One region of the Brevundimonas sp. GW822-FHT03E11 genome, then DNA from elsewhere that is predicted to be linked to it. Evidence: riboswitches for the same ligand, from Rfam matches in the RefSeq annotation. Region 1 holds a riboswitch; the other holds the start of a gene.
The links. Region 1 has a riboswitch for cobalamin ahead of AC1RKE_RS04575 (TonB-dependent receptor plug domain-containing protein). Riboswitches for the same ligand answer to the same signal wherever they lie in the genome.
Positions count from the first base shown of each region.

Region 2: linked by a shared signal. The riboswitch ahead of metE (5-methyltetrahydropteroyltriglutamate--homocysteine S-methyltransferase) and the one ahead of AC1RKE_RS04575 (TonB-dependent receptor plug domain-containing protein) in region 1 are both predicted to bind cobalamin.

Region 1 covers NZ_JBXANG010000002.1:349,008-356,131, reverse strand. Annotated here, with positions in the region: gene AC1RKE_RS04595 (ElaB/YgaM/YqjD family protein) at 1-59, opposite strand, end outside; gene AC1RKE_RS04590 (fumarylacetoacetate hydrolase family protein) at 197-850, shown strand; gene maiA (maleylacetoacetate isomerase) at 850-1,485, shown strand; gene AC1RKE_RS04580 (aldo/keto reductase) at 1,576-2,496, shown strand; gene AC1RKE_RS04575 (TonB-dependent receptor plug domain-containing protein) at 2,480-4,303, opposite strand; cobalamin riboswitch at 4,449-4,656, opposite strand; gene mutS (DNA mismatch repair protein MutS) at 4,707-7,124, shown strand, end outside.
Region 2 covers NZ_JBXANG010000005.1:177,276-184,399, reverse strand. Annotated here, with positions in the region: gene rpsS (30S ribosomal protein S19) at 1-216, opposite strand, end outside; gene rplB (50S ribosomal protein L2) at 219-1,055, opposite strand; gene AC1RKE_RS10690 (50S ribosomal protein L23) at 1,060-1,362, opposite strand; gene rplD (50S ribosomal protein L4) at 1,362-2,000, opposite strand; gene rplC (50S ribosomal protein L3) at 2,000-2,749, opposite strand; gene rpsJ (30S ribosomal protein S10) at 2,770-3,075, opposite strand; gene metE (5-methyltetrahydropteroyltriglutamate--homocysteine S-methyltransferase) at 3,422-5,764, opposite strand; cobalamin riboswitch at 5,875-6,076, opposite strand; gene AC1RKE_RS10665 (porin) at 6,329-7,081, shown strand.

The DNA.
Region 1 (7,124 bases):
TCCTCCTTCAGGGTCTTCAGATCGGCCTTGATGTCTTCTCGAGCCTTGGTGGTGGCCATGATGCGCGCTCCAGTTTCAAGCTTGGCATTAGAATAGGGAACCCCGTCTGCCAACGCCACACCCCTGTCGAGGTTCCGTCGTCGCCAATGTCGGTGAAGGCCTCGTCACCTCCGTCCCGGCGCCTTAGATTGGCGCCATGACCGCCTTTCTGTTCGAGCCCCGACCCCAGCCCAGCCTGCCGATCATCGGCGATGCGCGACGGTTTCCGGTGCGGCGGATTCTGTGCGTGGGCCAGAACTACGCCGCCCATGCGCGCGAAATGGGGTCGGATCCGGAGAAGCAGACGCCCTTCTTCTTTTCGAAGCCGGCCGACGCCGTGGTGACCGACGGCGCCGATCCGGCCTACCCGTCCGCGACGGCCCAGCTGCACTATGAGGCCGAGCTGGTGGCGGCCATCGGCGAAGGCGGGCGGATCGTCGGCTGGGCCGCCGGGTGCGATCTGACCCGACGCGATCTGCAGGCCCAGGCCAAGGCGGCCGGTCGCCCTTGGGACGCCGCCAAGGGGTTTGATCAGTCGGCGCCCTGCGGCGCCATAACCCTTGGCGCCCTGCCGAACCCGGACGGGTCCATCGTCCTGACCGTCAATGGCGAAACCCGCCAATCCAGCGTCCTCAGCGACATGATCCTGAACCCGGACCAGATCGTCGCGGCGGCGGGCGGGCTCTGGACGCTTCAGCCGGGCGACCTGATCTTCACCGGAACCCCGTCCGGCGTCGGGCCGGTCGTGCGCGGCGACAAGGTGGCGGTCGCCATCGAGGGTCTGGCGCCCCTGAGCTTCGAGATCGTCTGATGATCCTGCACGGCTATTGGCGGTCCGGCGCCAGCTATCGGGTCCGCATCGGCCTGGGGCTGAAGGGACTGGCTTATCAGACTGCGGCCCTTGATCTGCGCAAGGGCGAACAGAAGGCCCCGGCCTTTCTGGCGATCAATCCCCAGGGCATGACCCCCGCCTTGCAGCAGGGGGAGACGGTCCTGACCCAAAGTCCGGCGATCCTGGAATGGCTGGAGGAGACCCATCCCGAGCCGCCCCTGTTGCCGAAGGACCCCCAGGACCGGGCCCAGGTCCGGGCCATGGCGGCCCTGATCGGCTGCGACATCCATCCGCTGAACAATCTTCGCGTCCTGACCGCCCTGCGTCAGGAGTTCGGCGCCGATCAGGCGACGGTCGACGCCTGGGCGGGGCGCTGGATCACGCCGGGCTTCGACGCTCTGGAGGTCCTGGTCGCGCGCCACGGCGCGGGTTGGAGTTTCGGCGATCGTCCCGGTCTGGCGGATTGCTATCTGATCCCGCAGCTCTATTCGGCGCGGCGGTTCAATCTGGACCTGACGCCCTGGCCGCGCCTTCTGGCGGTCGAGGCCGCCGCCCAGGACCATCCGGCCTTTCAGGCGGCCCACCCGGATCGGCAGCCCGACGCCGACGGCTGAGCGCGCCCGATCCATATCGGCGGTCGATGAGTAAGACTCGCGTAAGGTCTTGATCAACCTCCCTTAAGCTTTGGGGCGCATGATCGCGGGGTGACGCAGTCCCCACCCTCTCCCTCGGCGCCGTCGCCGGTCGATCGCCTGGCCCTGGCCGTGGTGACCGAGCCCGAGCGCGCCGCCAAGCTCCTCATGGCCGCCCCGTCGGGCGCCCGCGAGGACGCGATGCGTTTCCTGTTGCAGACGGGAGCGGACGCGGGGGTCAAGGTGATCGCGACCAAGCCGACCGGCGACGGCGAACGGCTGTTGGGCCAGGCCTGGCCCTTCCCCTCCCCCTTCCGCGTCACGGTTCGCACCGTCGGCCTGGGCGAAGGACTGGATCGGGTCGAGGCGCGGGCGCGCCGCTCCTTGGAACGTCTGGGTCTGCCGCGTGGCGAGGCCCTGCTGGTCAACAATCCCGCCGACTTGGCCGGCGCCGAGGGACGGGCCTTGTGGGACCGGCTGCAGGCCTTGAAGGCCCGCGGCCTGTTTCGCAGCATCGGCTTCTGCGCCACGGTCGAGGACGGACCGGTCCTGCTGGCGCGACGCCTGGAGGCCGATGTGGTTCAGGTCGCCTGCAATCTTTTGGACCAGCGTGCGGCGGCCGAGGGAATTCTGGATGAGATCAAGGCTCTGGGGGCCCAGGTCCACCTGTCTTCGGTCTTCGCCGGCGGCCTGTTGTTCGCCCCCGGCGACGATCTGCCGGCCCATTTGACGGGCTATGATCAGGCGCTGTCGCGCATCCGACGGCGCCTGGCGGAACGGCGCTGCGATCCGATGCAGGCCGCCCTGGCCTACGCCTTTTCTCTGAAGGCGGTGGACCGGGTGGTGGCCAGCGTGGCCTCCGCCGCCGAGCTGCGCGCCATATTGGCGGCCGCCCATGCGCCCGGCCCCGACCTGGACTGGTCGGAACTGGCGCTGGAGGCGCCGGCGGCCTTCGCCGCCGACGCCCGCAGCCTGATCAGTAGCGCAGCCTGACCCCGACATAGGCCGACCGGCCGGGCTCTCCATAGCCGAACACCTGCTGATAGTGTTCGTCGCCCAGGTTCTCGATCCGCGCCGTCAGGGCGACCTTGTCCGTCAAAGCGTAGGCCGCGTTCAGATTGGCCGTGACGAAACCCTTGCGGACCACGGTCGAGAAGCCGCCGGAATCGTCCTGCTCGCCTTCCGCCCGCACGGTCAGGGCGCCCGACAGTCGATCCCCCGTCCAGCCCAGGGTCGCCGAACCGGCGTGTTCGGGCACGCGGAGCAGCCGGGCGCCCGTGGTGCGGTCCGCAGCGTCGGTCCAGGCGTAGGCCAAGGTCAGGTCGAAACCGGCGCCGAGGCGCGCGCGGCCTTCCAGCTCGAGCCCGTCCGACCGCGTCTTGGCGACGTTGACGTAGCGGCCGGCGGAATAGGTGATCTGGTCCTCGACGTTCAGCCGATACAGGGTCGCGCGTCCCTCGAATCGACCGTCGGCGGAGGCCCAGCCCAGGGCGATCTCGACGCTGTCGGCCGTCTCCGGCTTCAGCGCGGGCCACGGCTGGGGCGCGAAACAATAGTCGCACACCGCCTGGCTGACGGTCGGGGCCTTGAAGCCTGTGCCATAGGCGCCCGACAGGATGAAGCCGCCGGCCAGATCATAGGCCGCCGAAATCCGCCCCGTGGTCTTTGAGCCGAAATCGTCCGTGTCGTCGTACCGCAATCCGCCGCTCAGGTTCAGCGGGCCGGCGTCATACCGGGCCACGCCGAACACCGAGGTTATCGACAAGTCGCGCGACAGACCTGACGACAGGGCCGCCGAGGCCTCGTTGCGTTCGACGCCGAAGGCGTAGTCCACGCCTTGCGCCTGACCGTCCGCCTGCCAGCGGTAGGCCTGACGGTCGCCGCTGAAGGTCGAGCCGAAGCCGTCGCTGTAGGAGGTGCGCTCCAGATCGGACGCCGAGATGCTGAACTGATGATCAAGACCGAAAGCCTGGGCCGTCACCCGACCGAAGCCCGACCACTGTTCGCTGTCCTGGGCGTCGCCGGTGTCGGCCAGCACATAGTCAGGCGCGGGGAAGCCGTCGATGTCGGCGTGGCTGTCGTTCCAGCGCGCCGCGCCTTCGACCTTGACCGTGTGGGACAGGACATAGCGGCCCTTGGCGCCCAGGGTCGTGCTGCGAAAGCCGTCGGTCTCGGGATTGCCGTCCGCCTTGTCCGCCGCGGAAATCCCGTCGGTCTGGAAGCGCGAGACATAGGCGCTGAAGGCGTAGGCCTCATTGGCGACGCCGGCCGACAGGCGGCCGCGCACCGTGTCGAAGCTGCCGGCCTCGGCCTCGGCGCGAACGCCGTCGATTTCACGCGTGGTGAAGGAAATCACCCCGCCGATGGCGTCCGATCCCCACAGGGACGACTGCGGACCGCTGAGCACCTCGATCCGGTCGATGTCGGCCAGTTCGAAGCTGGAGAAGTCATAGGCGCCGTTCGGTTCGGCCGCATCATTGACCGGCGCGTCGTCCACCAGCACCAGGGTCTTGCCCGGCGTCGCGCCGCGCATGCGGACCTGGGCGATCCCGCCGAAGGCCCCCGTTCGCGTCACCGACAGGCCAGGCACGTCGGACAGGATGTCGGCGGCGAAGACGGCGCCGCGTTGCTCGATGATCCTAGAATCGATGACCCGGGCGCCGGGCGTCTCGGCGACGATGGCGGGCAGGCGGGTGGCGGTGACCACGACCTCGTCCAGCTGGGTCGCCTCATCGGCGAAAGCGGGTGCGGCGATGACGGCGGCCATGGCCGCCGTCGATGAAAGAATGGAGCGCTTCATTGTGAGCGATGTCCCCGTATCGGCCCGGCGAATGCGCGCGCAGGGTCGTGACCAGCGAGCCGATCCGCCCGGCCGCGAGGCCGGGACGACGCAAGATCGGGTCGCTTCCACGGAGAAACCGCGCCTCTGTCTGGTCCCGGACAGGAGCGAGCGACGTCGGCGGCCAGGTCTCCTGGCTTGCGGGTCATAAACCGCCGTCCTCGCCTTCCCAGTCACCCAGTGGCGCCGAGGTCTAGACCCCGGACGGACGACGCTCTCGCCGCCTACAGTTGCGGGCACAGCCACGGTGTCTCACCGTGTTCCCTTAACCGCCTGATCCGGCCTATCGCAGGGGCGACAAGCCTGTGCAAGAGCCGGTCAACGGGCTTGAGCGCCAGGACGCGATCCGTCACCCTGTCGCAACATGAACGCCCCTGTCTCTCACCCGCCTGACATCGCCGCCTCTCTGGAGGGCGCCACCCCCTTCATGGCCCAGTATCTGACGGCCAAGGCCGGTCAGCCGGACGCCATCCTGTTCTTCCGCATGGGCGACTTCTACGAGCTGTTCTTCAAGGACGCCGAGGTGGCGGCGGCGGCTCTGGGCATCACCCTGACCAAGCGGGGCAAGCACCAGGGCGAGGACATCCCCATGGCCGGGGTGCCGGTCCACGCCATGGAGGGCTATCTGGCCCGGCTGATCCGCCTGGGCCACAAGGTGGCCATCTGCGAACAGCTGGAAGACCCGGCCGAGGCCAAGAAGCGCGGCGGCAAGGCCGTGGTCCAGCGCGGCGTGGTGCGGGTGGTGACGCCCGGCACCCTGACCGAGGACAGTCTCTTGGACGCGCGCGGCGCCAACCGGCTGGCCGCCGCAGCGGTGCGCAAGGGTCGCGCGGCCGTGGCGGTGGTCGAACTGTCTTCCGGCGCGGTGGACAGCGTCGCCTGTGCGCTGGAGGATCTCGGGGCGACGCTCGCCGCCTTCCGCCCGTCCGAGGTCCTGGTCACTGACCGCATCTATTCCGACCCGACGACGCGGGACGCCCTGGACGGGTCCGGCGGCGTGGTTCAGGCCCTGGCCTCGGCCATCGCCGAGCCCCAGGCGGCGCGGACGCGGGTCGAGCGGCTGTACGGGGTTGCGGCCCTGGACGGGTTCGGCGCCTTCGAGGAGGCCGAGGTCTCGGCGCTCGGCCTGATCGCCGCCTATCTGGAGACGACCCAGGCCGGCAAGGTTCCGGCCCTGGCCCCGCCCCGCCGTCTGGGCGAGAGCGGTTTTCTGGCCATCGACCCGGCGACCCGGGCCAGTCTGGAGATCGACCGGACGCAGAGGGGCGAACGCGAAGGCTCGCTCTTGGCCTGTATCGACCGCACCGTCACCTCGGGCGGGGCCCGGGCCCTGGCGGAACGGATCGCCCGGCCGCTGCGCGACCCCCTGGCGATCAATGAACAGCTCGACGCCGTCGAATGGCTGCTGGAGCGGCGCGATCTGCGGCGCGATCTGCGCGACAGTCTGAAGGCCTCGGCCGATGTGGCCCGGGCGGTCGGGCGGCTGGCCCTGGGGCGCGGCGGTCCGCGCGATCTGGCGGCGGTGCGGGTGGGCCTGTCCGTCGCCGAGGGGATCGCGGGCCTGTTCATCGGCCAGGTGGACCCGCTCACCGGCCAGCCGCGCCGCATCGCCCTGGCTCTGGACCGACTGAGCCTGTCGCCCGAGGTGTCGCGGCTGAAGGCCGATCTGATCGACGGCCTGGTGGACGAACCGTCCCATCTGGCCCGCGACGGCGGTTTCGTGCGCCCCGACTATCGGCCTGAACTGGACGCCGCCCGCACCCTGCGCGACGACAGCCGCCGGGTGGTGGCCGATCTGGAGGCGCGGGCGGTCGCCGAGTCCGGCGTGCCCTTCAAGGTCAAGCACAACGCCGTCCTCGGCTATTTCCTGGAAACCTCGGCCAAGGCGGCGGAGGGTCTGTTGCGGGCCGGGCCGGACAGCCCCTTCATCCATCGCCAGACCCTGGCTAGCCAGGTGCGGTTCACCACCGTCGAACTGTCGGAACTGGACGCCAGGATCAGCCAGGCCGGTCACCGCGCCCTGGCCATCGAGGCCGAGACCTTCGAGGGCTGGCGGCGCGAGGTCGCCCGCCTGGCCCAGCCGCTGCAGGCGGTCGCCGAGGCCCTGGCGGAGCTGGACGCCCATGCGGCCCTGGCGGAATGGGCCCAGGAAGCCGGGGCGACCCGGCCGGTGGTGGACGACAGTCTGGTCTTTTCGGTCGAGGCCGGGCGGCATCCGGTGGTCGAGGCGGCGGTCAAGGCGGCCGGCGATCCCTATACGCCCAACAACGCCCGGCTGGACGGGGCTGGATCGGACTGCGCCCGGCTGGCCATCGTCACCGGGCCGAACATGGCCGGTAAGTCGACCTTCCTGCGCCAGAACGCCCTTCTGGTGATCCTGGCCCAGGCCGGGGCCTTCGTGCCCGCGCGGGCCATGCGTCTGGGCGTGGTCGACCGGCTGTTCAGCCGCGTCGGCGCCGGCGACGACCTGGCGCGCGGCCGATCCACCTTCATGATGGAGATGGTCGAGACCGCCGCCATCCTGACCCAGGCCACGCCGCGCAGCTTCGTGGTTCTGGACGAGATCGGCCGCGGCACGGCGACCTATGACGGCCTGGCCATCGCCTGGGCCACGGCCGAGGCCCTGCACGACGTCAACCGCGCCCGCACCCTGTTCGCCACCCACTATCACGAGCTGGCCCAGCTGGAGACGCGGCTGGACCACGTCTGCAACCTGTCCATGACGGCCAAGGAGTGGAACGGCGACCTGGTCTTTCTGCACGAGGCGGCGCCGGGGGCGGCG
Region 2 (7,124 bases), on a different contig from region 1:
GCCGAACTTCATGCCGACCATCTCTTCCGAGACCGACACGGGAACGTGCTTCTGACCGTTATGGACGCCGAACGTCAGACCGACGAACTGCGGCAGGATGGTGGAGCGGCGCGACCAGGTCTTGATCACGTCCTTGCGGCCCGACGATTGAACGGCGTCGGCCTTCTTGAGCAGATACCCGTCGACAAACGGGCCTTTCCAGGAGGAGCGGGCCATTCTTAGCGAGCCTTCTTCACGTGACGGGTACGGATGATGAACTTGTCCGTAGCCTTGTTCTTACGGGTGCGGGTGCCCTTGGTGTCCTTACCCCACGGCGTTACGGGGGTACGACCACCGGAGGTCCGGCCTTCACCACCACCGTGCGGGTGGTCGATCGGGTTCATGGCGACGCCGCGGACGTGCGGACGCCAGCCCATGTGGCGCTTGCGGCCGGCCTTGCCCAGGTTCTGGTTCATGTGGTCGGGGTTCGAAACCGCGCCCACCGTGGCCATGCAGCTGTCCAGGACCATGCGCAGCTCGCCCGAGCCGAGACGGATCTGGGCGTAGCCCTGATCGCGACCCACCAGCTGGGCATAGGCGCCGGCCGAACGGGCCAGCTGAGCGCCCTTGCCGGGCTTCATCTCGATGTTGTGGATGATCGTACCCACCGGCATCGAACGAAGCGGCATGGCGTTGCCCGGCTTCACGTCGGTCTTTTCGCCCGCGACCACCGTGTCGCCCGCCTTCAGGCGTTGCGGCGCGATGATGTAGGTCTTCTCGCCGTCCTCATAGGTCACGAGGGCGATGAAGGCCGTGCGGTTCGGATCGTATTCCAGACGCTCGACCGTGCCGACCATGTCCCACTTGCGACGCTTGAAGTCGATCTTGCGGTACAGGGTCTTGGCGCCGCCGCCGCGGAAGCGGACCGCGACGCGACCGCCCTGCCCGCGACCGCCCGACTTGGTCAGACCTTCGGTCAGCGACTTTTCCGGACGGCCCTTGTGGAGTTCCGAACGGTCGACCAGCACGAGGGCGCGACGGCCCGGCGAAGTCGGATTGTAATGTTTCAAGGCCATCTGATCAGAGCCCCGTGGTGACGTCGATCGACTGGCCGTCGGCCAGGGTCACGATCGCTTTTTTGATGTCGACGCGACGGCCGAGGATGCCCCGGAAGCGCTTGGTCTTGCCCTTTTGGACCAGGGTGTTGACCTTGACGACGTTGACTTTGAACAGGCTTTCGACCGCAGCGGCGATCTCGTCCTTGGTCGCCGTGTCGGCGACGCGGAAGACGACCTTGTTCTGCTCGGACAGGATCGTGGCCTTTTCGGTGATCACCGGGGCCAGGATGGTGTCGTAGTGCTTGGCGGTAGGTTGAGCGGCCATTACGCGGCTTCCTTATCGCTGAAGCGGGCTTCGATCGCCTCGACGGCGGCCTTGGTCAGCACCAGCTTGTCGGCCCGCAGGATGTCATAGACGTTCAGGCCGGCGTTCGGCAGCACGTCGATGTGCGGGATGTTGCGGGCGGCCAGACCGAAGTTGGCGTCGACTTCCGGACCCGCGATGATCAGAGCCTTGGTCCAGCCCAGCTTGCCCAGCGTCTCGCGCAGGGCGGCCGTCTTGGCTTCCGTGACCGAGACGCTGTCGACGACGACCAGGTCGCCCGACTTCACCTTGGACGACAGGGCGTGACGCAGGGCCAGGGCGCGGATCTTCTTCGGCAGGGAGAAGCCGTGATCGCGAACGACCGGACCGAAGGCGCGCGAGCCGCCGACGAACTGCGGCGCACGGCGCGAACCGTGACGAGCGCCGCCGGTGCCCTTCTGCTTGTACATCTTCTTACCCGTACGAGAGTTCTCGTTGCGGGTCTGAACCTTGTGCGTGCCGGCGCGGCGCTTGGCCAGCTGCCAGCTGACGGTGCGGGCCAGGATGTCGCCGCGGATTTCGGAGATGCCGAAGACGGCGTCCGAGAGCTCCACGTCGCCGGCAGCCTTGCCGTCGAGTTTGATGACCGAGAGTTTCATTACGCTTCACCGCCTTCGGTCGCTTCGACGGCCGGCGCTTCTTCAGCGGGCGTCTCAGCGGGTTGAGCGGCCTTGTTCGACTTCACGGCGCCGGGGAACGGAGCCTCGGCCGGACGGGCCTTCTTGATGGCGTCGCGAACCTTGACGTAGGCGCCGTCATGACCGGGGACAGCGCCCTTGATCAGGATCAGGCCACGCTCGGCGTCCACGCGGACGACGGTCAGGTTCTGGGTGGTGACGGTTTCGGCGCCGTAGTGGCCGGCCATCTTCTTGCCGGGGAAGGTACGGCCCGGGTCCTGACGGTTACCCGTCGAACCATGCGAACGGTGCGACAGCGACACGCCGTGCGTGGCGCGCAGACCGCCGAAATTCCAGCGCTTCATGGCGCCGGCGAAACCCTTACCGATGGTCTCGCCCTGGATATCGACCTTCTGGCCCGCCACAAAGTGGTCGGCCGACAGTTCGGCGCCCACGTCCAGCAGACCGTCCGCATCGACGCGGAACTCGGTCACATAGGCCTTGGGCTCGACTTCCGCCTTGGCGAAGGTCTCGCGTTGAGCCTTGTTGGTGTTCTTAGCCTTCTTCGCGCCAGCGCCCAGCTGGAGAGCGACGTAGCCGTCACGCTCCTGGGTACGTTGGCCGACGACTTGGCAGCCGTCGAGCTGCAGCACAGTGACCGGAACGTGCGCGCCGTCATCGGCGAACACGCGGGTCATGCCCAGCTTCTTGGCGATCACGCCCGTGCGCATCGGATCCCGCCTCTTTCTACTTAAATCTTGATCTCGACGTCCACGCCGGCGGACAGGTCGAGCTTCATGAGCGCGTCCACGGTCTGCGGGGTGGGGTCGACGATGTCGAGCACGCGCTTGTGCGTGCGGATTTCAAACTGCTCACGCGACTTCTTATCGACGTGCGGAGAGCGGTTCACGGTGAACTTTTCGATCAGGGTCGGCAGCGGAATCGGACCACGGACAGTGGCGCCGGTGCGCTTGGCGGTGTTGACGATCTCGCGCGTCGAAAAATCGAGGACGCGGTGATCAAAGGCCTTGAGCCTGATGCGGATGCTTTGATCCATATCGGTGCTTACTTCCAATGCGGTCGGAGGACCGCGTCCCTGTGAACCATTTCAAAGACCGAAGGCCTTCGGGCGCTAGGCCCTCAGGGTACGCAAATCCGCAAAAACGATCGGCCCACGCAGTCGCCTGCGAAGGCCGTTAAAGTCCTGGGTCACTGCAAAGAACAGGGTCTCAGGTCGTTCCTGCGAACCGCGTCTGCATCCGGGGATGCACAGCCGGTCCAACAAGAGTGGCGGCTTATGCCTAGCGATTCCGATTTCGTCAAGCGCGGAACCAAGAGCGGCGATAGGATTTTCCGCGCCGGTCGGAGGACGGTCGAACACCGCCTCCGCTGGCCGCAAATGATCAGGCCGCCGCCGTCTCCCCCGCCCTCATGAGCCGCGCCGCCGTCACCATATTGGCGAGCGCCGCCTCAGTCTCGGGCCAAGCCCGCGTCTTCAACCCGCAATCCGGATTCACCCAAAGCCGGTCCTGCGGCAGTTTGCGCGCCGCCGCCTTCAGCAGGGCGGTCATCGCCTCGACCGTGGGGACGCGCGGCGAGTGGATGTCATAGACGCCCGGCCCGATCTCGGCCGGATAGCGGTAGTCGGAAAAGGCGTCGAGCAGTTCCATCCTGGACCGCGAGGTCTCGATGGAGATGACGTCGGCGTCCATGGCTCCGATGGCCTGTATGATGTCGTTGAACTCCGAATAGCACATATGGGTGTGGATCTGGGTTTCGTCCCGGACCCCCGAGGCCGTGATGCGGAAGCTTTCGACCGCCCATTCCAGATAGTCGTCCCAGTCGGCGCGCCGCAGGGGCAGGCCCTCGCGCAGGGCGGCCTCGTCGATCTGGATGACGGCGGCGCCGGCGGTTTCGAGATCGACTACCTCGTCGCGGATGGCGAAGGCGATCTGACGGCAGGTGGTGCTGCGCGGCTGGTCGTCGCGCACGAAGGACCAGTTCAGAATCGTGACGGGGCCCGTCAGCATGCCTTTCACCGGTCTGTCGGTGAGACCCTGCGCATAGCGCCACCATTCGACTGTCATGGGCCTGGGCCGCGCGACGTCGCCGTAGAGGATCGGCGGGCGCACGCAGCGCGAACCGTAGGACTGCACCCAGGCGGCCTTTGTGAAGACGAAGCCGGACAAGTGCTCGCCAAAATACTGGACCATGTCGTTGCGCTCGAACTCGCCGTGGACCAGGACATCCAGGCCGAGCGCCTCCTGCCACTTGACCGTTCGCGCGGTCTCGTCGCGCAGCAAGCGGGCGTAGGCCGCATCGTCGATGACGCCTCGCCCGTGATCAGCGCGCGCCTTTCGGATCTCAGCCGTCTGAGGAAAGGAGCCTATGGTGGTGGTCGGATAGGCGGGCAGATTCAGACGCCCTCGCTGAACCTGGCGACGAATTTCAAAGCAGGAGTTTCTGAGCGCCAGGGCGGGGTCGGCATCGGCGGCTCGCGCCTGGACCTTGGGGTCGTTGATGCGCGGTGAAGTGCGACGTGAGGCGACCGAGGAGGTCGAGGCGTCGAGCGCCGCTTTCACCGCGCCGCGGCCTTCATTCAACGCCCGCGCCAGGGTGGCCAACTCGGCCACCTTCTGCACGGCGAAGGCCAGCCAGTCCTTGATCTCGGGATCGAGCCCGGTCTCCCGTTCCAGATCGATCGGGGCGTGCAGCAAGGAGGAGGACGGGGCGATCATCACCCTGCGCCCGGCCGCGACCAGGGGCTCCACCTTGTCCAGCACGGCGTTGAGGTCGGCCTTCCAGACGTTGCGGCCGTCGATGACGCCAAGCGACAGCACCTGATCCACGCGCGCCGCAGACGCGACCTGGGCCAACTGCTCCGGCGCCCGGATCAGGTCGATGTGCAGTCCGTGAACCGGCAGGCGCAGCACGGCCTCCAGATTATCCCCGAGCCCACCGAAATAGGTGGTCAGCATCAGCTTGATCGGCGGCGTCACGTCGGCCAGCACCCGATAGGCGTGATCATACGCCGCCTTCGCCTCATCGCTCAGATCGGTGACCAGGCAGGGCTCGTCCATCTGCACCCAGGTGGCGCCGGCGCGCGCCAGGGACCGCAGCACCTCGGCATAGATCGGCAGCAGGCGCGGCAGCAGGGTGAGAACGTCAAACGGCTCGCCCCGCGTCTTACCCAGAAGAAGATAAGAGACAGGCCCCAGCAGCACCGGCCGGGTCTCGATCCCCAGCGCCTTGGCCTCCAGATATTCGTCCAGCGCCTTGGTCGAGCCGAGACGGAACACCTGGTCGGCGGTAAATTCAGGCGCGAGATAATGGTAGTTGGTGTCGAACCATTTGGTCATCTCCATGGCCGGCGTCCCCTCGCCGCTCGCATGGGCGTGACCGTGTGCGCACGCCTGGCCGTCGCCCCGTGAACCGCGGGCCATGGCGAAGTAGGTCGCCAGATCGACACGATCCCCGCGCCAGCCGTAGGCGGGCGGCACGGCGCCGACCATGGCGGTCAGGTCGAGCACATGGTCATAGAGAGAGAAGTCGTTGGACGGCACGACGTCGGCCCCCAGGTCACGCTGGCGCGCCCAGGTCAGGCCACGCAGCTGGGCGGCGGCGGACAGAAGGGCCTCGGCGTCGGTCTTGCCGGCCCAATAGGCCTCGAGCGCGGTCTTCAGCTCTCTCTTGGGGCCGATGCGGGGAAAGCCGAGGGTGGCGACCTGGACGGTGTGGCGGGTCATGACGTTCGAAACCTGTGTTGTGGCCAGGCTTCGGACAGGGTCGCGCGGACGCCGACGCGGACGTGCAGGGTCCGGCGGCGCGCATGCGGCCTGACCGGACACCCCGCCGGAGGACGTTATCTGTCGGGGCAGGTCTCCTGGCTCACGGGTCGACGCCTAGGGTCCGGCCTTCCCGGCGTGAACGCCAGTGACACGAGATGGACCTTCGACTCGCCGCTTACAGTTGCGGGGGCAGCGCCGGTTTCACACCGGCTTCCCTCTTAGCTGCACGTGTTCCGAAGACCACGTGCAGACCACGACGGCTGAGGATGGCCTCACAATCAGCAGGCCGTCAATACATATAAGGATATGCTTATACGATTATGCGATTGCCACAGCTTAACCCTTTGCCTCCAGATGCGCCCACCCCTGACACATTGCGACCACAAGGCGTGGCGGATGGGCAACACGACAGTTTCAAGACACTTACGTAACGACGATTTAATGCTCAGCTTCGTCCGCGCCTGATAGCAGCCGCCCTCCCCGGACCCCCATCCGGGTCGAGACTGCTAAGGACAAAAGAAAATGAAGACGATCCTCCTCGCCACGGCCGCCGCCGCCCTGTTCGCCGCCCCGGCCTTCGCCCAAGACGCCGTCGGCTCGGTCGGCGTGACCTATTCCAACCCCTCGATCGAAGTCGCCGGCAACGATGTCGACGCCGACGTCTGGACCGTGGACGGCACGGTCGCCCTGCCGGCCGCTGACTGGACCGTGACCCTGAACGGCGCCGTCGACTACACCAAGGCCTTCGGTGAAGAAGACTTCACCGGCGTCGCCGCCGCCCACCTGACCAAGATGTGGAGCTCGGACGTCCGCGCCGGCGCCTTCGTCGCCGCCAACGGCATCGGCTCGGGCGATGAGCCGGTCTGGACCGTCGGCGCCGAGGCCCAGAAGTACCTGTCCAACGCGACCCTGACCGGCCTGGTCGCCTACACCACGGCCGACGACGTGGACGCCGACATCTGGACCGTCGGCGGCGACGCCGCCTTCTACGTCATGCCGAACCTGCGCCTGAACGCCGGCGTCAGCTACAACAACGTCGATGTCGCCGGCGGCGACGTGGACGCCTGGACCTACGGCGTTGGCGCCGAGTACGAAATCGAGAACAGCCCGTTCTCGGTCGGCGCTTCCTACACCCGCGCCGACATCGAGTCGGTCGACGTCGACACCTGGTCGGTCGGCCTGCGCTACAGCTTCGGCGGCGGTCTGCAAGCCCGCGACCGGGCCGGCGCCAACCTGGGCGTTTCGGCCATCACCAGCGTCCTGGGCGCCTTCTAAGCCTGACGGCCTGCTGACTAAAAAAAGCCCCGGCGGAGCGATC